Regions from separate parts of the Vallitalea sediminicola genome, predicted to be linked through region 1. Evidence: predicted binding sites of a transcription regulator. Region 1 holds the regulator's gene; the other holds the start of a gene.
What was found. The regulator Rex, encoded in region 1, represses fermentation and respiration genes when NADH is low (regulators of the CRP and FNR family bind a similar motif). The targets are predictions, from matches to a motif close to ATTGTTAANTANTTAACAAT.
Positions count from the first base shown of each region.

Region 2: ACX6CF_RS17605 ((2Fe-2S) ferredoxin domain-containing protein) is a predicted target of Rex. The motif match lies at 1,550-1,569, and genes of this name have one in related genera.

Region 1 is NZ_BTPT01000014.1:20,484-38,807, reverse strand. Features, by position in the region: gene alr (alanine racemase) at 1-364, opposite strand, end outside; gene ACX6CF_RS06305 (NAD(P)H-hydrate dehydratase) at 645-2,189, opposite strand; gene acpS (holo-ACP synthase) at 2,214-2,579, opposite strand; gene ACX6CF_RS06295 (hypothetical protein) at 2,576-3,190, opposite strand; gene ACX6CF_RS06290 (redox-sensing transcriptional repressor Rex) at 3,374-4,009, opposite strand; gene ACX6CF_RS06285 (hypothetical protein) at 4,441-4,836, opposite strand; gene ACX6CF_RS06280 (ABC-F family ATP-binding cassette domain-containing protein) at 5,053-6,987, shown strand; gene ACX6CF_RS06275 (GntR family transcriptional regulator) at 7,008-7,694, opposite strand; gene ACX6CF_RS06270 (isocitrate/isopropylmalate family dehydrogenase) at 7,867-9,009, opposite strand; gene ACX6CF_RS06265 (aconitate hydratase) at 9,049-10,968, opposite strand; gene ACX6CF_RS06260 (hypothetical protein) at 11,272-11,469, shown strand; gene ACX6CF_RS06255 (hypothetical protein) at 11,589-11,747, shown strand; gene ACX6CF_RS06250 (S8 family peptidase) at 11,939-12,871, opposite strand; gene ACX6CF_RS06245 (hypothetical protein) at 13,353-13,544, shown strand; gene ACX6CF_RS06240 (hypothetical protein) at 13,637-14,143, opposite strand; gene ACX6CF_RS06235 (hypothetical protein) at 14,333-14,866, shown strand; gene ACX6CF_RS06230 (hypothetical protein) at 14,925-15,200, shown strand; gene leuS (leucine--tRNA ligase) at 15,278-17,689, opposite strand; T-box leader at 17,752-17,976, opposite strand; gene ACX6CF_RS06220 (hypothetical protein) at 18,078-18,324, opposite strand, start outside.
Region 2 is NZ_BTPT01000042.1:63,778-68,666, reverse strand. Features, by position in the region: gene ACX6CF_RS17615 (DUF3604 domain-containing protein) at 1-110, opposite strand, end outside; gene ACX6CF_RS17610 (ROK family transcriptional regulator) at 267-1,436, opposite strand; gene ACX6CF_RS17605 ((2Fe-2S) ferredoxin domain-containing protein) at 1,802-2,053, shown strand; gene ACX6CF_RS17600 ([Fe-Fe] hydrogenase large subunit C-terminal domain-containing protein) at 2,067-3,779, shown strand; gene ACX6CF_RS17595 (SpoIIE family protein phosphatase) at 3,776-4,889, shown strand, end outside.

The DNA of each region.
Region 1 (18,324 bases):
TTTTTTTACCATATTCTGAAGCTATATCTGATATGTTTTTAGCTGCTGTATAGTTATATACTGTCTGAATCAAATCGTATTCAACCAGTTTGTCAGCTAAATCGATTGGTGTATATCCTAAAATGAGTATCTTTTTATCAATACCACTTTTTCTTAGATTGATACCTTCTTCTATAGTTGCAACAGCAAATCTGTCAATTCCACAATGAATTAGTTCTTTTGAGATAGGAACCGCACCATGACCATAACCATCTGCCTTCACAACAGGCATTAATATACTGTTTGATGATATTCTATTCTTGACATTAGTAATATTATGTATTATAGCATCCAAGTCTATACGGGCATATACTCTTTTGTACATATTCATACTTCCTCCATATATTCAACTTATATAGTTTACAGTCTTTATCTTATTACATAAAAACATTAATATTATACTACTTATTCTAATTTAAAGCCAGCAATGTTGACTCCAGCTTAATAAATTAAACTTAGCTAGTATTATAGACTATAAACTTATAATAGTATACCTTAATTTATTTACAAATATAATATTCATCCATGGTATAGTTCATGATAAAAATTTAGTTAGGATAGTATTATTACTTTCCTAACTTATTATAAAACTTTATATTATATTATTATTCACTAAGACTTGATTTCATTACATAAGGTATGTTACCTATTAGATCATTTGCAATAAGACCATATTCTCCCTTATCATCTTTAGCCCTGTCACCAGCTTTGCTATGGATATAAACACCTAATATTGCCGCATCTGAAACATTTATTCCTTGCCCTAATAACGATACAACAATACCTGTTAAAACGTCTCCAGAACCAGCTGTAGCCATTCCAGAATTACCATAGATATTAATATTGATCATACCATTAGGTGAAGAAATTATTGTTCTAGCACTTTTTAAGATGCATGTAATTTTATACTCTTTACTAAATTCTTGTGCAACTTTTATTGTATTGTTTGTTATTTCATCTATATCATAATTGGTAAGTCTAGACATCTCACCTAGATGAGGAGTAATTATTACCTCACAATTTCGTTTGTTTAATATATCTACATCTTTTGATAATGCATTAATTCCATCAGCATCTATAACTACCGTTTTACCAAAATTACTAATTACTATTTCAAGCATCTCTCTCGTTATATTATCATTACCTAATCCAGGTCCTATGGCAATGGTATCAGCCCATTTAAGCATTTCTAACAACTTACCCTTATCTTCCCTAGACAATTTGTCATTATCTCTATTATAGGTATCAATAACTGCCTCTGGTACTTTTGTTGTTATAACATTAGAGACTGATTCTTCAATAAATGATTTAACTAATCCTGCTCCAGTACGATAAGCCGCTAAAGAAGTCATGACTGCTGCCCCTATCATGTTCCTAGTACCTGCAATTATTAATACTTTACCATACGTTCCTTTATGAGACATTTTAACTCTATTAGGCATAAAGTATTTTGCTAGATTATCATCCATTATTGAAGTACCCGAATTAATTCTATCTACTGATATATTTGGAATTCCGATATCCCCTACAACCAAATCTCCTACATAGTTAGCTCCTGGATATAAAAGCAAGCCAACCTTAGGCAGGCAAAATGTGACTGTCTTATCTGCACACACAGAAGTTCCTAAAATCTGGCCATTATCAGCATTCACTCCAGAAGGTATATCAACCGCAACTTTATAGGCATTAGTAGAATTCATCATATTAATAACTTCTAGGTACTGTCCAGTTATTTCTCTACATAACCCAGTTCCAAAAATAGCATCATATATTACATCACAATCATTAATAAGTTTTTTAATCTCAGACCTCTGTTTTTCGGTCTTATATTCGTAGATATCAATATCAAGTTTTCTAGCGATATCATAATTTATTTTGGCATCACCTTTGATTTTACTAGAATCACCTATTATGATTATAGTCGCTTTTATATTATTACAGCTTAATATTCTACCTATTGCAAATCCGTCTCCACCATTATTTCCTATTCCACAACAAATAACAACATGTCTACTTCCTTTAAGTATCTGTATGGTTTCACTTACAACAGACATTGCTGCGTTCTCCATTAGAACAATACCAGGGATACCAATTTCTTCAATTGTATATCTATCAATTTCTTTCATTTCATAACTCTTGACAACTTTCAACTTAAGCATCTCCTTTTAATTAAGTTACTCCCCTATGGCTATAGCTATTACATTATCTTTTGAATGTGATATGGATACATGTATCATAGAAATATCAAGTTGTCGTGCTAAATCTTTAGCACCATTATATAAAATTACATAAGGTTTACCCTTATCATCACGTAAGACTTCAATATCTATAGGAGCAAAATGTACAAAACCTGTACCAAGAACCTTAGAAACTGATTCCTTAACAGCAAAATTGCCTGCTATTGTTTCACCTCTATAATTTTTAGCTGCAAATAATTTATTTTCATCGGATGTAAAAAATTTTTCTAGGAATCTTTTATTGTGAATAGCCTTTTCTATTCTATCAACTTCAACAATATCATTACCTATTCCTTTTATCATTTACTTCCTCCTAGATATTTTTTATCATATAATTCAATGACTTCATATCCTACTAAATCATGCATATAAGAATATATCTTATCATATTTTTCTTTTGCCTCAGTCTGTCTAACAGCTTTTTCTTTCAACTCTATCCTGACTTTTTCAATCCATTCATGTAATTCGTCTAATTCATTTTTTGTATTATACATTCTCATATAACAATCTTGCATGGTATATTCTAATAATTCTTTATTGATGGTTTCAATTTCTTTAGGTACGTTTTCCATTCTAGATTCCATCTTATCTAGCTTAACCTTAATGTCATTGATGTATTTCTTGCTTTTTTCCATTTCGCCTATGGCTTTATCATCTTCATCTTCAATGGCTTCTTTCATATTATCAACTATATCCACCATCATTTTCTTTTTAAGTAACGTATATTCTTTCAGATCATTTGTAAGTTGTCCTTGTTCGCCAATTAGTTTATTAAGCTTTTTTTCAAGATCAGCTATTTTTTTTGGTTTATTATTGCTTTTAAAAAGTTCATGCCATCTATTATCCAATGTTAGGATATGTACTTTTTTTTCTATATTAATTGGCTTTTCAATCTTTTGTTTTGCAAAAAACATATATTCACGTCCTCATTATTTATATATACCTAGTCATATAATAAAATTTTTTCTATATTAATTATATCGTAACAAAATATAATATTCTATAGCACAATATAATTAAAAGGTACCCAAATACATGAGTACCTAATAACCTCTACGAATAGTTATTCATTCTTAAGGAACATAAATTACAGACGCTTAATTATATTCTCCTTTGATATTATATGAGAGAGTCATCAAACTGTCTAACAAATGTACATTTTCTACAATAACATTTTCATTAGATAATTTTAGGTCAATAGGAGCAAAATTCCATATTCCTTTTATCCCATAACTAACTAAATCATTAGCAACTTTTGGTGCTTTCTGTTTTGGTAATGTTAAAATTGCTAAATCAATGCTATTTTGTTTTATGAAATCTCCCATTTCATCTAAATCTTTGATTTCAATACCTCTTACAGTTATACCAACGAGCCTCGGGTTAACATCAAAAAGCCCTTTAACTTCGAAACCTCTTTTATCAAAATTAGTATAATTAGCAAGGGCTTGACCTAAGTTCCCTGCTCCAACAATAATTGTATTATATTTATTCTCTAGACCAAGTATTTTACCTATAGCGTTATATAAATATTCAACATTATAGCCGTAACCTTGTTGACCAAACCCTCCAAAATTATTTAAATCTTGTCTGATTTGTGAAGCTGTTACACCCATTCTGTTACTTAATTCTTTAGAGGAAATCCTTACAACATCGTTTTCCAATAAGTCTCCTAAGTATCTGTAGTATTTTGGTAATCTTTTAATTACCGCCGTTGATATTTTCTTTTGTATCATATAATCAATCCCCAATCCTGATACTATTTTGGAACTTTTATACAAATAATTATATATGGTTGTTAAATCTATGTCAAATAATCAAATGCGGATAAACCCTTATTCTTTATGTATTATCACAGTAAAAATCATTAACACAAATCCTATATTTAGTAAATATAGTTAAAAACAATTAAATGTTTTTTGTATTCAATCTATATTTTATAAATTATATCACAAAACCCTGATATTTTACAGCTTTTTCTAGAAAATTGTACTTATAAAAAATTTTAATATCCTAAAATTCATACATATTTATTGTAATAAAAGAACAAAAGAGGCTGCGCCTCATTTCGTATAACGAATTTGTACTTTAAAAAGTCTTATCAGCGCATATAAAAACATTTCTATCCATATATTTTAAAAATAGAATTCAGTTCTACTATTATTATCTATAAAAGTTCTTTCCCTAGATATCTATTAATAGCATCTTTAGTTTTTTTTGTATAGTTTGCATCAGTATATAATATTCTTTGTATAGTTCTTTGAGATAAATTAGATTCTTTGGCTAGATCCTTAATGGTTATTTTATTTTCAACCATATAATTCCCTAACTCTTTTCTCTTTATCTCATCCTTTTTATATTGTCTATTATAGAAATAAGTTGTATTTACTTTTGAACTAATCTGTCCTAATTTCCTTTTGCGTTGATAATCAAGGCATTTTTCACATTGTTTAACACCTCTAATAAGTGATTCTTGTGATAAAGATTTACCACATCTTATACATTGTTTTCTCTCTACACGAGCTTTTCTCAATTTTTTCATATAACCTGCATTACGACTCAAGTCATCATCCCCTTTAGAAAAGTTCTTTTATCATATATATGTTGTCCTAAAGAAATTTATTCTTATGTATGAACAAAAGAGGTTAAACCTCGTTTAATAATCACATAATTATTAATATACTAACCAAAAACCTCTGATTTTAAACCCTTTAACTTTTCAAAACTAGTGATTAATGGTATCATAGTATGGTAATTTTAATATTAATAGGAGGCAACTATGATTTTATCATGTAAAAATATATGCAAAGCATTTGTAACGAATACAGTACTCGATAATATAAATTTTTGGTTAGAAAAAGGTGATAAAGCAGCTATTGTAGGTATTAACGGTGCTGGAAAATCAACACTATTTAAGATTATCACCAATGAATTAGAAGCAGATTCTGGACAAGTTATAGTTAATAGTTTAACCAAACTTGGATATCTATCACAAAATAGTACTCTATCTTCTGAGAAGACTATTTATGATGAAATGCTGCTAACCTGTAAAGAAATAATCCAAATGGAAAATACCCTAAGAGATTATGAAGTCAAAATGTCTGAATTAGATGATGGTAGCGAAGCTCTAAATGCACTTATGAAATCATATTCTGATCTTCAACATACTTTCGAAATCAATAATGGATACGGCTACAAAAGTAATATAAAAGGTGTGTTAAAAGGTCTTGGCTTTTGTGAAGAAGACTTCTCCTCTAATATATCAATCCTTTCTGGAGGACAGAAAACAAGAGTAGCCCTAGCAAAAATACTTCTAGAAAAGCCAGATATATTACTGTTAGATGAACCTACTAACCATTTAGACATTAACGCATGTGAATGGTTAGAGGGTTTTTTATGTAATTATCAAGGTACTGTTATAATTATTTCACATGACCGTTATTTTCTTGATAAAATAGTGAATAAAGTTATTGAAATAGATAACACTCATTCTCATATATATAACGGTAATTATAGCTTTTATATAAAGCACAAGGCCATTAATCAAGATATTAGCGTCAAACATTATATAGAGCAACAAAAAGAAGTAAAAAGGCAAGAAGAGGTAATTCGTGAACTTAGATCTCATGGTAGGGATAAGCTAATCAAAAGAGCTCAAAGTCGTGAAAAACAACTAGATAAAATTAATATGATTGATAAACCTACATTAATTAATGATAAGATGAATCTTAAGTTATCCCCCAGAGTTATAAGTGGTAATGATGTTCTTACTGCCACTGATGTTTCCAAATCATTTGATAATAAACATCTATTTTCTCACCTTGATTTTCAAATTAAACGAGGTGAAAAAATTGCACTTATTGGTGATAATGGTACAGGTAAAACAACATTATTTCGTATTATAAGCAATGAATTAACTGGGGACACCGGTAAAATTTCACTTGGAGCTAAAGTAAAAACAGGATATTACGATCAAGAACATACAACGCTAAATCCAAATAATAATTTAATTGAAGAAATATCTGATGAGTATCCGAATATGAACACAGGACACATACGAAATACATTAGCGGCTTTCTTATTCACTGGTGACGATGTCTTTAAAAAAATATCTAGTCTAAGCGGTGGTGAAAAAGGCAGATTGATACTCGCTAAACTCATGTTATCAAATTCTAATTTCTTACTTCTGGATGAGCCTACTAATCATCTGGACATTATATCGAAAGAAATTCTTGAATCAGCTATAAATAATTATACCGGCACTGTTCTATTCATTTCTCATGATCGTTATTTTATAAATAAAATAGCAACAAGAGTATTGGAACTAACCCCTAATAAATTAAATAGTTTCTTAGGAAATTATAATTATTTAATAGAAAAGAAACAAGAAGAAGAAAAACAACGATTACTTGAATTAGAAAATAGTATAGATAATAATAAATATACCGACATTCCTATTGCTACTTCTAATAAACAAGACTGGTTAAAAAGTAAAGATGAACAAGCAAATAAACGTAAACTTAATAATCAGATAAAAAAATTAGAAACTGAAATACACCAACTTGAAAACGATATTTCATCAATTGATGATCAGTTGTGTCTTGAAGAAATATATACGAATGCTGAAAAAGCTACAAAGCTCCTTGATGAAAAAACTACTTATGAAAATGATTTAGAAAATCTATATGAAAAATGGGAGAAATTACTCTGTTAGAGTAAATTCTCCCTTTTATGTTATTTTCCTATTATATCCATTAATTTGTGATCCACTACATTTTTCAATGTATTTTTCACATGTAGATTAGTTAATTCTTCTACTTTATTCTCATCACCCAATTTTATAGCTTCCACAATCGCTTTATGTTCTTCAACTGATTTTTTAGCTCTTGCCTCAGATGAAATTGAAGCTCTTCTTATTCTTTGAACATAATGATGGAAATCTGATAAAACATGTTTTAATATTTTACTATGTGAAGCTTGGTATAACGCCTCATGAAATTTGGTATCTAATTCATAAAGTTGATCTAAATGTCCTTTTTTATAATGAAATTCAGATAAATAAACAATCTCTTCTAGTAATTCAAGTTGTTCTTCATTTATGTTAGTAGTTGCCCATCTAGCAGATAATCCTTCAATCAACGACCTTATTTCATAGATATCTTGTATATCCTTAGCATCAATTCCAGAAACTACTGCACCTTTGTTTGGTATAATTGTTACTAGACCTTCTAATTCTAGTTGTCTTATAGCTTCTCTTACGGGTGTTCTACTAACCCCTAATTCTCTAGATATCTGTGTTTCTTTTAAAGGTTCATTATTCTTATATCTACCCTTTAATATATCTTCTCGTATTTTGTTAAAAACTCTACCTCTTAAAGAGTATTTATCAGTTACTTCTTCGTGAAGATTATACTCGCTCACTGGTGTGCCTCCTCTTATTTATAGGATACACTTATTAATATGAAGTCTTCCATATATTAATTGTGTATGCTATATATATTACACTAATTCTCTTTTAAATAATATTACAATATTTATCCTATGTAAAGTATAAATAAAAATTCGTATGCAACATATATATTATACACATAATTTATAATTTTTCAATTGTTTTCATTAAATAATTTGTAAATTCTTCATTAGTTGCTCCAGTATTTCTTCCAGTAATAGCAAATTCTTTCTCTGTATTACAGATTTCAAGAGCTTTATATAGTTTATCAGCTTTATCTGGATAGCCAATATGACTTAAAAGCATACCACTCGCTCTGATAATACTTGATGGATCAGCATAGATATCTCTACCTTCGTCTACCATTCTAGGTGCAGAACCATGGATTGCTTCAAACATCGCATATTTTTTACCAATATTCGAACTACCTGCTGTACCAACTCCACCTTGGAACTCAGCTGCTTCGTCAGTTAAGATATCTCCATATAGATTAGGAAGAATCATTACTTGGAATTGTGTTCTTCTTTTTTCATCAACTAATTTAGCAGTCATAATATCGATATACCAATCATCAACTTCAATACCTTCATATTCTTTTCCTATTTGTTTACAAATTTCCAAGAATTTACCATCAGTAGTTTTAACAACATTTGCTTTTGTTACAATCGTAACTTTATTTTTCCCATTCTTCTTAGCAAATTCGAATGCAGCTCTTGCAATACGTTCTGCTCCACCAGTTGTTATTACTTTAAAATCTAGCGCAATGTCATCATCAATATTAATTCCTTTACTTCCAAGAACATATGCACCTTCTGTGTTTTCTCTAAAGAAAGTCCAATCAATACCTTGGTCAGGAACTTTAACAGGACGAACATTAGCAAATAAATCAAGTTCTTTTCTCATAGCAACATTAGCACTTTCAATATTAGGCCATTGGTCACCTTTCCTTGGAGTGGTTGTTGGTCCTTTTAATATTACATGACATTGTTTTAGTTCTTCTAAAACATCTTCTGGTATAGCTTTATTAGCTTTTGCTCTATTCTCTATTGTTAATCCACTTATAATCTTAAAAGTTACTTTATTACTCTTAACTTCATCTTTCAATAGATATTGTAATACTCTATGAGCTTGGTCAGTTATAGCTGGTCCGATTCCGTCTCCTCCTACAACACCAATCACTATCTCATCTAATTCATCATATTTAACAAAATCACCTTGTTTTTTCATCATTTTAACTCTGGCTTTTTGTTCTTTAATAAGTTCTTCAAATTTACTAATATAATCCATATCTATTTCATTCCTTTCTTGGTTTAATATACGATTATTTTACAAATTCTTTATAAAATTGATTTTACCGCCTGCAAGAACCATTTTTAATTCTTTGTCTGATAATTCTATGTTCATTTCATAATCAACTTTTTTAGTTTTATTATGAATAATTACTTTTCCTGTTTTTACTTGTTCAATTACATTATCCATTGATAGATCATCATCAAGACTTATTGTATCGTAATCTTTCATATTAATAAATGTAAGTGGTAAAATACCTGAATTGATTAGATTAGCTTTATGGATTCTAGCAAAACTCTTTACAAGAACTGCTTTTATCCCTAGATACAATGGCGCTAGGGCTGCATGTTCTCTACTAGATCCTTGTCCATAATTATCTCCTCCAACAATCATTCCACCACCATTTGCTATTGCTCTTTTAGGAAACTCTTCATCACATGGTGTTAAACAATAATTAGCTAAGTGAGGTATATTAGACCTAAAAGGTAATAACTTAGCATTAGAAGGCATAATATGATCTGTTGTAATATTATCTTCTACAATTATTAAAGCTTTTCCTTCCACAGTATCTTTCAGTTCTTCATTAAGTGGGAAAGGTTTAATATTTGGTCCTTTTACAACTTTTACTTCACTACCATCCTCTACAGGAGGCACAACCATATTATCATTAATATAAAATTTATCTGGCATAGCAACTTCTATATTAGTAGTACAATTAGTAGGATCTGTTAATTCACCTGATAATGCACTAACTGCAGCAGCCTCTGGACTAAGTAAATAAGCTCCTGCTGAAATTGTTCCACAACGTCCTTTAAAGTTTCTATTAAAAGTTCTAAGTGTAACTGCATCTGTTGCTGGCGCTTGCCCCATACCTATACAAGGTCCACATCCTGATTCTAATATTCTTGCTCCAGCTGCTATCATATCAGCTAATGCACCATTTGCAGCTAACATATTAAGTACTTGTTTTGAACCTGGTGCTATAACTAAACTCACTTCAGGATGAACTGTCTTACCCTTTAATATCTTAGATACTTTCATCATATCAAGATATGAACTGTTAGTACAACTTCCTATACATACTTGATTCACTTTTAAATCTTTTATGTTAGATATTTTTTCTACGTTATCTGGACTATGAGGCATAGCAACAAGAGGTTCAAGTTCATTTAAATCAATATTTATAGTCTCTTCATAAACAGCATCTTCATCAGCTTTTAATTCTTTCCAGAGTCCTTCTCTATCTTGAGCTTTTAAAAATTCAAGAGTTACGTCATCACTTTGGAATACCGAAGTGGTAGCTCCAAGTTCAGCACCCATATTTGTTATAGTTGCTCTTTCAGGAACGCTAAGAGAACTAACTCCTTCTCCTGTATATTCAATTACTTTACCAACTCCACCTTTTACGCTCATGATTCTTAGAACTTCTAAAATAATATCTTTTGCTGTTACAAATGTTCTAAGTTTTCCAGTTAACTTAACATTAACCACTTTTGGCATTGTAATATAGTATGTTCCGCCTCCCATGGCTACTGCTACATCAAGACCACCTGCACCAATAGCAAGCATACCTATTCCTCCACCAGTTGGTGTATGACTATCAGAGCCTAATAAAGTTTCCCCTGGCACTCCAAATCTTTCTAAGTGCACTTGATGACATATACCATTTCCTGGTCTAGAAAAATACACTCCATGTTTATAAGCTACAGTTTGTATGTACTTATGGTCATCAGCATTTTCAAATCCTTGCTGTAGCATATTATGGTCAATATAAGCAACTGATCGCTTTGTTTTCACTTTATCAATTTCCATTGCTTCTAATTGTAGATATGCCATTGTACCTGTAGAATCTTGAGTTAGAGTTTGATCTATTTTAATACCGATTTCACTACCTGGAATCATTTCACCTTCAAGTAAATGATCTTTAATAATCTTTTGTGTTAAATTAAAACCCATTGTAAATCCTCCTTATCTATTTTTTAAGTAAATTTTTTACTATATATGCAAAAAATTTTATATATATTCAATTATGGTATTATTGTATACGATTATACCTAGAATGTCAATAGTTTCATAGGTTGTAGGCAACTTCTATTAAGACATTAGTTTCAATTAGACTCCTAGAAACGTTTGTTAGAATTTATTTCCAACTAATGTATTAGATAAATGAATATACTGTGTATTTATTTCATAACTATTGTAATAGGAAAATAAAAGGTTAGCTATTATAGTACTACCAATATTGAAAGGAAAATTTATATGATAGAAAGTATAAATACTTACTATTCTTTAAATGATATTCCAGATGAATTTCTAAAATCAAATATTAAGTCTAGTAAAAAAGAGGATATTGATGATATATTTTTACTTCTATTGGTATTATTTATCATGGATAATGATACTTCAATACTTGATAACGATATATTAACTAATCTAATGGAAATATTTCTGAATTAGTGATCCTATAATAAAAATATATACAAACACACATTTAAACACTCCTTCATAAAATATATTATACTTACGACAAACTGAGGAAATTGTAAGAAAAGTTTAATTCTGAAAGGAGGGCTACTATGCAATGTAATAATAATATGCTTTTACTATTACTACTTTTATCAATGTCTAGTGATGGAGGTTCCTGTGGAGGAAAAGGCTCATATATGGATAATAATATGATGCTTTACATGTTAATGTTTATGCTTATGGGTGGCGGAATGGGTGGTAACTACTAACCCGATTTGTCCTCTTCATAGAAAAATATCTTGTCCTAAATGAACAAAATCATTTAGGGCTTTTTTTATCTTATAGGAACGTTCTACTAATTAAGCATATGAAATAGAAACGTTTTCATATGCGTCAAGGAAACTTTCCTAACGACTGAAACTTCCTACGATAGACGAGGCATAGCCTCTTTTCTTGAGCCCTATTCTAATAATTTTTTCACATCAATTAGTCCCCATCCTTGATGAGCCTGCGAGAACCCTAGATCAATAGTGGACTCTTTCAATTTAAGTTTTATATCTTTCCCTGTAAGTTCTGGGTACTTAGACAATAATAAAGCGATACACCCACTTACCATAGGTGTTGCCATTGAAGTACCACTTTTTTTAGTATACCCTGCCTCTTTGTCTGGATAATATTTATCTTTTGGTGAATAGGCTTTATCAGTACTACATGCAATTATATTAGAACCTGGAGCTACTACATCAGGTTTTTTTATACACTCTTTTGTAGGACCTCTTCCAGAATAATCAGATATCAAATCTTCCATTATTTTTACAGTTTCTGCATCATCTGAAGAACCTACAGTTATAACCTTACGACTTATACCAGGAGTCGTAATCGTTCCTTCATCTGGTCCGTTATTACCGGCTGCAGTAACAACAATCAATCCACTGTCCCAAGCTGCATTCACACCTCTTACAAGAGCAGATTTTTCTCCTTCTATATCTTTCATTCCTACTGATAAATTGACTATCCTTATATTAAATCTTTTTTTATTATTTAAAATCCATTGTATACCAGCTAAAACATCAGATATATTACCTGAGCCTTTTTTATTTAAAACTTTTACTCCAATAATATTACTATCTGCAGCTACACCCTTATATTTGCCATTAGATTCATAACCATCTCCACAGATGATTCCAGCCACATGCGTTCCATGTCCATTATCATCGTATGGAAATTCTTTATTTTCTACAAAATCCTTAAACCCAACTAGCCTATTCTTGTTTTTGACTAAATCATTATGAGGATAGACACCTGTATCAACAACAGCTACGCCAATACCTTTACCTGATACACCTCTATCGTCAGCCCATATGGTATTGATTGTTTGTCTCGCTAAATCCATTTGTGCTGTTATTAGAGCATCATGTTCTACTGTTTCAACGCCTTTTATCCCCTCTAATTCCCCAACATATTTTTCAGGTAATTCTAATACATATGAATCAATCATAGGAAGTTTATATTTTACAGTTCCCAACCTTTTTAATTCATTTTCATTTTTATCATTTATACTACAATTGACAATAACTTGAACTTTTTTATCTTGTAAATCATCATTATTAACATTCAGATTATTTCTTCTAGTTTTTTTTTCTATTTCAATACCCTTATAAGTACTATCTTGTTTTCTTTTTGATCCTTGTTTAAATAAAAAAGGCAAAAGAAATATTCCTATATTTTTCATATTATACCTACCTACTTTGGATTAATATATTTTATTCTAAATTGCGTAACTATATGATTTATTTATTAACTTTCCTCAAATCATTCATAGAAAACAAGCCTTTTAACATAAAATATTAAGAAAGTATATATGGAGGCAATTTATGAGTGATGTAGCTCCTAACGGTTATTTAGGTGGAAGTAACAATAATATGATGTTTCTTATGTTATTCCTTATGATGTCTGGTAATAATAGTTGTGGATGTGGCTCTGGCGGTATGGGAGGCCTAGGAGACAATAGTATGTTATTAATGATACTTATGCTTATGTTATGCAACGATGGTGGTGGATTATAGTACTTATCTTAATTAGTAGAACTTTCCTATAAGAAAAAACAAGTGGTATGAGTAATCCTCTTACCATTTGTTTTTTTGTAAAATTGGAATGGCTATTTACTTAACATATACAAAAATATAGCAACCATACTATTGTTATTGTTAATACCTTTTGATATACTCTGAGATTTTATTGTAGGCTTACATTCTTTATCTATCTCATATACTGTATTATCTTCAAAAATCAAATCCCCTTGTTGATCTAATATCTTTTTATCCTTAGTATCTGTTATAGTATCTTCTTTATGCTTTTTGTTATCACTCATAAAACTGCTGAGTAACATTCTTAGAGCATCAATATCATTAAATACCCCTGATAATCTATCTATGTTTTCAACTACCTCATTATCCATAAATGGTTTTATGGCTTCAAGTAGTTGTAAGTTATCTTTATTATTTTCTTTTGATTTCTCTTTATATTCATTTATTGTAAGAGAAAGGGTATTAATTAATTGTTCTCTAGTAATTTCTATTATGGCTTGTTTAATATTATCAAGGCAATCTGTCATATCGATTTTATTATAATCACTTATTGAATTATTATTTTCATTGTTGCTCATTTAACTAATATCTCCTATACTTCCTTAATTTACTATATGTAATATCATAATTATTGGTAACATATTATATAAGTTCAATATATATAAGTTAATTAAATTGATAAAAGTATTATTTTTAAAGTAATTGTAAATTAATAACTATTACTCACATACAATATTATAGATAATAGATTTAGGGGGCAAAGAGATTTGGATTCCAACGATTCTAACAACAATAATTTCAATACACTTACTACAATGTTACAACTGCTCAAACAAAATTCTAATTCTAATGATTCTAATAACTCTAGAGATTCTAATTTTGAGATTGATACCATTATAAATAGTAATGAAATGAATGTTGTAAAAGCAGCAATACCATATATGAACCTTGATAATCAAAGAAATATGGCAGTACTTGTTAAATTTATGGAATTTATTAAGACTGTAAAATTATATAATAACCCTACAATAAATGAAATTCCTGAATTGAATAGAACAAATATAACCAAAAGAGATATGCTACATGCCTTGCGTTCAGGATGCTCAGATAAAAACAAACAAATTATAGACATTATGTTGAATATAAAGAACATACAATCAATGATTACTACTATGAATAGTAAATCTACGTACCAACCTGTTGATAATAGTGTTAATGACTCCATTCCAAGTGATAATCTAAATCAGGATGAATTGATTAAAAAATTAAAGCAATTGATGCAGCAAAGCCAAAATACATAAGTTAATTAACATATCTTTTATTATATTATAAATAATTCTGATGGAAAGGGTGTATTTGATGAGCGATAGTTCTCACATATTGAATGACGAAACTTTTAAAGATATAAGTCCACAAAAACTTAAGATCATGGTTGACATGCTTAATGATATGACAGGAAAACCTATGGAGCAAAAAGTTAGGGTACTGTTTAGTTATGGAGTAAAAATGAAACAAAACGGCTTACAGTTCACAAAGCAAGAATCATCTCTGATTATTGATTCTATGAAAAACAATTTATCTCCTACTGATAGAAATAAACTTGATATGGTCGTAACTATGATGGAAATGATGTAATCAATCAACAAAAAATCCATATATCCTCCTATAATTAATATGTTAATTATGAATTAAAGGATATATGGATTTTATAATTATTTCACTACTATATTAATAATTTTATTAGGTACATATATTTCTTTAACGATATTCTTACCATCAAGTTTATTTTCTATAGCATTTCTAGCTTTTTCAAGCACACTATCTTTTGCTTCGTCAACATCAATAGTAATTGTAGCTCTTACTTTTCCGTTAACTTGAACTGGCATTTCAACTTTGTCATCCTTCATTTTATTCTCATCATATGTTGGCCATCCCTTAGTAAATACGCTTTCATCATGACCAAGCATTTGCCACAATTCTTCAGAAATATGAGGAACAAAAGGAGAAAGTAAGATTATTAGATTTTCTAATGTCTCTTTGTCTACACCACTATTGTTCTTAGATATACTAATCAATTTATTAGTATATTCCATAAATGCACTAACTACCGTATTAAGGTGGAAACTATCAAGACGGTTAGTCACTTCATATATTAATTGATTCCTAACCTTCTCTAGCTCATTAGTAACTTTTACATCTCTATCTTTATTTTCACTAACTAAGTTCCAAACTTTATTTATATAACGATAAACGCCATCAATACCTCGATCATCCCACTCAGAATCTAATTCTGGTGGTCCAACAAATAGTTCATATAATCTTAATGAATCACAACCATATTTATCTACCAAATCATCAGGTGAAACTACGTTTCCTTTAGATTTACTCATCTTAGCACCATTTTTACATATCATACCTTGGTTGAATAGACGTTTGAAGGGTTCCTCAAAATCTACTACACCCATGTCATATAAAAATTTAGTGTAGAATCTTGCATACAATAAGTGAAGTACAGCATGTTCAATTCCACCAACGTACATATCTACTGGTAACCATTCTTTTGCTTTTTCTTTTGATACTAATTCATTTTCATTATTAACATCAATATATCTTAAGAAATACCATGATGAACCAGCCCATTGTGGCATTGTATTTGTTTCTCTTTTAGCTTTTCCTCCACATACTGGACAAGTAGTATTAACCCATTCATCAATATCAGCAAGTGGTGATTCTCCTGTTCCTGTTGGCTCATATGACTTAACATCTGGAAGGGTTACTGGTAATTGATCCTCTGGAACTGGAACAGCTCCACATTTTTCACAATGTACAATTGGAATTGGTTCTCCCCAATATCTTTGTCTTGAAAATACCCAGTCTCTTAATTTATAATTAACTGTTTTCTTACCTATTTCATGTTCTTCTAGATAATTAGCAATAGCTTCTTTTGACTGGGATGATTTCATTCCATTGAACACATCTGAATTAATCATTTCGCCTTCACCAGTATATGCTTCTTGTAAATCCACTATTTCTTTTCCATCTTCAGCAATTACTTGAATTATTGGTAAGTCAAAATTCTTTGCAAATGCAAAATCTCTATCATCATGTGCTGGAACACACATAATGGCTCCTGTACCATAATCAGCTAATACATAATCTGAAATCCAAATAGGAACTTTAGCTCCATTTAATGGATTGATTGCATAACTACCTGTAAACACACCAGTTTTCTCTTTATCTTGTAATCTATCCACTGATGATTTCATAGATGTATCAAATACGTATTTTTCTACCTCTTCTTTTTGTTCATCAGTAGCTAATTTACTAACCATATCATGTTCTGGAGCAAGAACCATAAAGGTTGAACCATATAGAGTATCTGGTCTAGTTGTAAATACCTTTATGCTTTCATCTATACCATTAATCTTAAAATCAATTTCAGCTCCATAGGATTTACCAATCCAATCACTTTGCATTTTGATAACTTTTGCTGGCCAATCAAGTTTTTGTAGATCATCAAGTAATCTCTCAGCATATGCAGTAATCTTAAGCATCCATTGACGTAAATTTTTCTTAGTAACTTCAGTACCACATCTTTCACATTTACCATTTATTACTTCTTCATTAGCAAGACCTGTTTTACAATCCGGACACCAGTTTATTGGCATTTGTTTCTCATAAGCCAAACCTTCTTTGAACATTTTTACAAATATCCATTGAGTCCATTTGTAGTATTTTGGGTCTGTTGTATTTACTTCCTTTGTCCAATCATATATAGCACTAATTTCTTTTAATTGTCTTTTGAAATTTTCTACATTTGTTGATGTAGCTTTAGAAGGGTGAATTCCCATCTTAATTGCATAGTTCTCAGCTGGAAGCCCAAATGCATCCCAACCCATTGGATGAAGTACATAGTAGTTTTGAAGTACTTTATATCTGCTCCAAACATCACTAAGTACATATCCTCTCCAATGTCCCACATGTAATCCACTACCTGATGGATACGGGAACATATCTAAACAGTAATATTTTTCTTTACCTTCTTCATCTTTGTTGATTGGATTTTCTTGCCAAACATTACGCCATTTTGTTTCTATTTGTTTATGATTATAAACAGCGCTCATTTTTTTTCCTCCTTTATTACCTTTCTTATCAAGAACATTAAAAAATCTCTATGCAATTTATGCATAGAGACGATATATTCTCGCGGTACCACTCTACTTTATCTCATAAGAATTTACATTCATGTGAAATACTCTTTGTCTTTGTAACGATAAGTAACCGTCCTAACTTACTTATTTTCAGATAGGATACTCCAAGGCGAGTTCAATACATATTGATACTGTTTTACACCATCCAACAGCTCTCTATAACCAATAAAATATCTACTAATCCTTTTCATTGTATATTATAATTATATAATTAAACGTATCATAACATATTGAATGAGTAAAATCAAGGCATAATATGCAAACAAAATCAATTTAAACTATAAGTTATTTAATATGAATATTATTCTTGATTATCTGTATTGAATATTCCATTCCAATCTGGTAAAATATCAATTCTTGTAATCTTACTAGCCTCATTAAGTTCTTCAGTATCAAATTGAATCATCATTATGTACATATCACCAAGGTCAAAATATAAAGCTTCTGAAAAATCATATTTATAAATAGTTTTATAATGATTACAAACCTTTAGCGCATTATCTCCTACACCAAAACCCTCTTGAGTCAGATATCCTTCTTTATTCGTC
Region 2 (4,889 bases), on a different contig from region 1:
TGTTTTGCACTAAATTGTAATTGCCACTCTAATTCACCATTAACAACTAACTCATCACAGATACTAACTATCAATGTCCCTATTTCGTTATTAATCACATGCTCTTTCATCGCTCATTAACTCCTTTATAATAGTATTATCATTCATTACTTTCATAATGAAAGTAAGTTAACAAAAAAATAGTCTTTTTATCCTAACTAAATTTTAGCATAAACTATAATTATTTTCAATATGAATAAATATATAACTTATATTATTTTGCACACTTATACATTAAACACTTTATCCATTATAAGGGCAGTAGCACTATGCTCTATCATTAATTTTTCTTTTGACCTGATTACCCAATCAATTTCATTTAATTTTGTATCAAAAGATAACTCCTTTACGTTGTTCTTTAAAATATTTAGAGCATCATCATAATAATCAAAAATCTCTCCTGATATAACAATAACATCTGGATTAATAACCACCAATAGATTCGAAACAGCTATAGCTATTTTTTTAAGGGCATTATTAATTATCTCCACACATACTTCATCATTAGCATTTGCCATTTTACATATATCGGTAAGCTGAACATCCGTAACACTTTTTTTATACTTATAAGTGTTTTCTATTGCTGCTTTTGAGCAATAAGCTTCTAAATGACCTTTTTTACCACAATAACATTCTTCACCATCTGGTTGAATTATCATATGTCCAATCTTACCTGCAAGATTATTTTTTCCTCTCACTAATTGATTATTACATATAATACTACCCCCAACACCTTCACCTAAATATATGTATATCAAACTTTTTTTACTGCTACTTAACTTGTTATTAATCAGATATTCTCCAATTAAATCCGTATTGGTATTATTTTCTACAATTATTACGCAATCATATCTTTCCTCTAAAAAAATCTTGATAGGTACATCAACAATACCTTTTTTAAGCTTTAATATTGTACCTGATTCATAATCTAATATACCTCTGGATGCAACACCAATACCCAACAGCTTGTCTTTGCTTATTTGCGCATTGTTAATAGCAGTCATAATTAACTTGTCTAACTCTTCTAATAAAATATCTGCTTCATCTATAGATGTTATACTTAGAGTATCTTTGTATATAATCTCTGACATTAGATTAGTTATACATATATATATATTGCTCTTGGAAATATTGATACCTATAATATAGCTAGCATTCTTATTAACAATAAGGCTTATGGGTTTTCTCCCTACATAAGTATCTTCTTTACCAACTTCCTTAACCAAGTCTTCCTTAATCAGACTTTCAACGATTCTTGAAACAGAAGGTGCTGATAGTTTTAATGTCTTCTCTATGTCTGTCCTTGATATTGGTCCATCTTTTAATATCATCTTAAAAATTTTAATTTTATTTATTGATTTCATTTGAGATTTACCCTTTTTTTCAATCTTGAACAATAAAATCTCCTCCATAACAGTTTATTCAATTGATATTATATTAAACAAAATATGAGATTTTTTCAAGAGTATTGGATATAAAAATAAAATAATGCTATTATTGGTTAATATTTTTTGTTAATAAATTAACAAAATCATTGACTTTTTTTTAATTTTTGTTAATATATATATGAACCTAATACAATGAAATTTATGTATTAGCACAGAGAACAATTACATCAATACACTTGGCAATTACATATAAAATATAATATACTCAACACTTATGTATTGAAACATGTTGTATGACAACTCAAAATTTTATTCAATATATTTATGAAATTTTATAGGTAATAGATAATTATTTTATTAAAGGAGTGGTTAAAATGTTAACAATTAATATCTGTATAGGTAGTGCATGCCATTTAAAGGGATCATATTCAGTCATTTCAAAACTCCAAGAACTAGTCAAAGAGCAATCTTTAGAAAACAAAGTTGAAATAAAAGGTGCCTTTTGTCTTGGAAGATGCACCGAAGCAGTATCCGTCAAAGTAGATGATACTATATATTCAGTTAATCCCTCTACTACTGAGGATTTTTTCAACAATGAAATCTTAACTAAGTTACCACAACAATAGGGAGGTTATTATTATGAGAATAATGGATTTTTTACCTGCTAATTGTAAGAATTGTTATAAGTGCGTAAGAAATTGCCATGTAAAAGCAATAAGAATAGTTGATGACCAAGCACAAATCATGGAAGATCATTGTATCGGTTGCGGCCAATGTTTCGTGGTCTGTCCACAGAATGCTAGAAATATAAAAAGTGATTTAAGTGCTATAAAAAATTCTATACAAAGTAATAAAAAGATGGTTGTTACATTAGCACCCTCTTATAGTGGTATATATAAAAAGCCTAAAAAACTTATAGCTGCTCTAAGAGCACTGGGTTTTGAAATTATAGAAGAAACTGCAATAGGCGCAGAAATTGTAAGTGATCTCTACAAAGAATATATGGGCAATCATAATGACAAGAAAAACCTTATTACTTCATGTTGTCCTTCAGTTAATTTATTGATTCAACGTTATTATCCAAAACTATTACCTTACCTTCTCCCCGTAGTATCCCCTATGATCGCTCATAGCATACTTTTAAAAGAAAGATATGGTCAAAATTCATTTATTACCTTTGTAGGACCTTGTATTTCTAAAAGATGTGAAGCTTTTGGCTATCAAGAAACAGGTGATATTGATGCTATTTTATCCTTTGAAGAACTTGATACATGGTTAAATGAAGAAGGAATACACCTTAATGATCTAGAAGATTCTTACCTTGATTCATCAGCTTCATCTTATGGACAAAGATATCCTCTAGAAGGCGGTATCTTAACAGGTATCCAAGATGATATTACTAAAAATGGATTCCGTTCAGTAAGTGTCACTGGAATCGAAGAATGTAAAAATCTATTTGAAACAATATCAGAAGAAGATGTTGGCAATCTATTTATTGAAGCTAATATATGTGCCAATGGTTGTATTAATGGGCCAGCAGTTAGTAAAAATAGTGAAAATGTTCATCTAAGACAACTTCATGTTGATGATTACTTAGAAGAAAAAGATATAAATGGCTATGAACTAGCCAATAAAAAAGTTTATAATCGTTCATTTACCAATAATCATGTTACCAAAAAACTTGCTTCTGAAGAAGAAATAAAAGAAATACTAAAATCAATGGGTAAGGTTGTTAAAGAAGATGAGCTTAATTGTGGTGCTTGTGGTTACAATACATGTCGTGAAAAAGCTCAAGCTGTACATGAAGGTATGTCACAACCTGAGATGTGTATCCCTTATATGAGAAGTAAAGCTGAGAAACTATCAAACATCATCTTTGAAAGCACACCTAACATAATCTTATTATTAGATGAAAACCTTAATATAGTTGATGTAAATCCAGCTTGTGAAAGTGCTTTCTTGATACATCCTAACTTATCAAAAGGCAAATCATTATCAACATACATTGACGATAGTGATTTTAGGCAAGTATTAGAAACAAAACAAAATGTTGTTAATAAAAGAGTTATTTATAAACACTACAACTTGATTGTTAATGAGACCATATTGTTTTTGCCAAAGCAAAATCTCATCATGGCTATTCTATATGATGTTACTAATATAGAAAAGAAAAACCAAGAACTCATTAATCTCAAGAAAAACACTTTGGAAATTGCTGATAATGTTATTGAAAAACAAATGCGTGTAGCTCAAGAAATAGCTAGTCTCCTAGGTGAAACCACCGCTGAAACAAAAATCACATTAATGAAATTACAACAAATTGTTTTAGGCGAGGAAGGTGTTACAAAGTGAAACATTTTATTGATATTTATCATAATAGCATTAATAAATACGGCGAACAACTCTGTGGTGACAAAGTAGAAATAATACGTACAGATGATAGTGTAATTGCAGTTCTATCTGATGGTTTGGGAAGTGGTGTAAAAGCTAATATACTTGCTACTCTAACAGCAAAAATAGCAGCAACTATGCTAAAAGAAGGCGCAAGTATCAAAGACACAGTAGATACAATTGTCAACACTCTTCCAGAATGCCAAGTAAGAAAGCTTGCCTATTCCACTTTTACTATGATAAAAATTGATAAATCAGGAGAAGTATATATTGCAGAATACGATAATCCACCTATCTTCATATATCGTAACGACAGAGATCTCGCCTTAAACAAACGCAAAATAGATATTAACGGTAAGACCATTTTAGAAAGCAATTTCAAATTGAAGGTTGGCGATAATATCTCTGTAATCAGTGATGGTGCTGTTCATGCAGGTGTTGGAGCGCTTCTTAATCTTGGTTGGCAATGGGATAATATCAATGACTATCTAAGAGATCTTGCAAAAGTTGAAAAAACCTCACGTAACATAAGCGGGAATTTCATTGGGGTTTGTAACAATCTCTATGAAGACCATCCTGGTGATGATACCACTATAATGAATATTAGAGTTCGTGATATAGAAAATATCGATCTGTTTACAGGTCCCCCCGAAGATAGAGATATGGATAAATGGATAATCAATAAATTATCAAAAGGCAATAGCAAAAAAGTAATCTGCGGAGGAACTACTGCAAATATAGCCGCTAGAGAATTAAACCGAGAAATCTATGTAGACATAGAAACTATGGCCAAAGATGTACCTCCAATGGCATATATGGATGGTATTGATTTGGTAACTGAAGGCGTTCTTACATTAAAACAAACTCTTGAAATCCTTAAAAATTATTCAAGAGAAGATTTTGCAACTAAAGCTAATTATCTTAATGAAAATAATGGTGCTAGTAAACTTGCTAATTACTTGATAAATGAATGTACACACATACATTTCTGGGTAGGAAAAGCTGTCAATCCAGCTCACCAAAATCCTAATTTCCCTACTAGTCTAAACATTAAATTAAAAATTGTAGGTG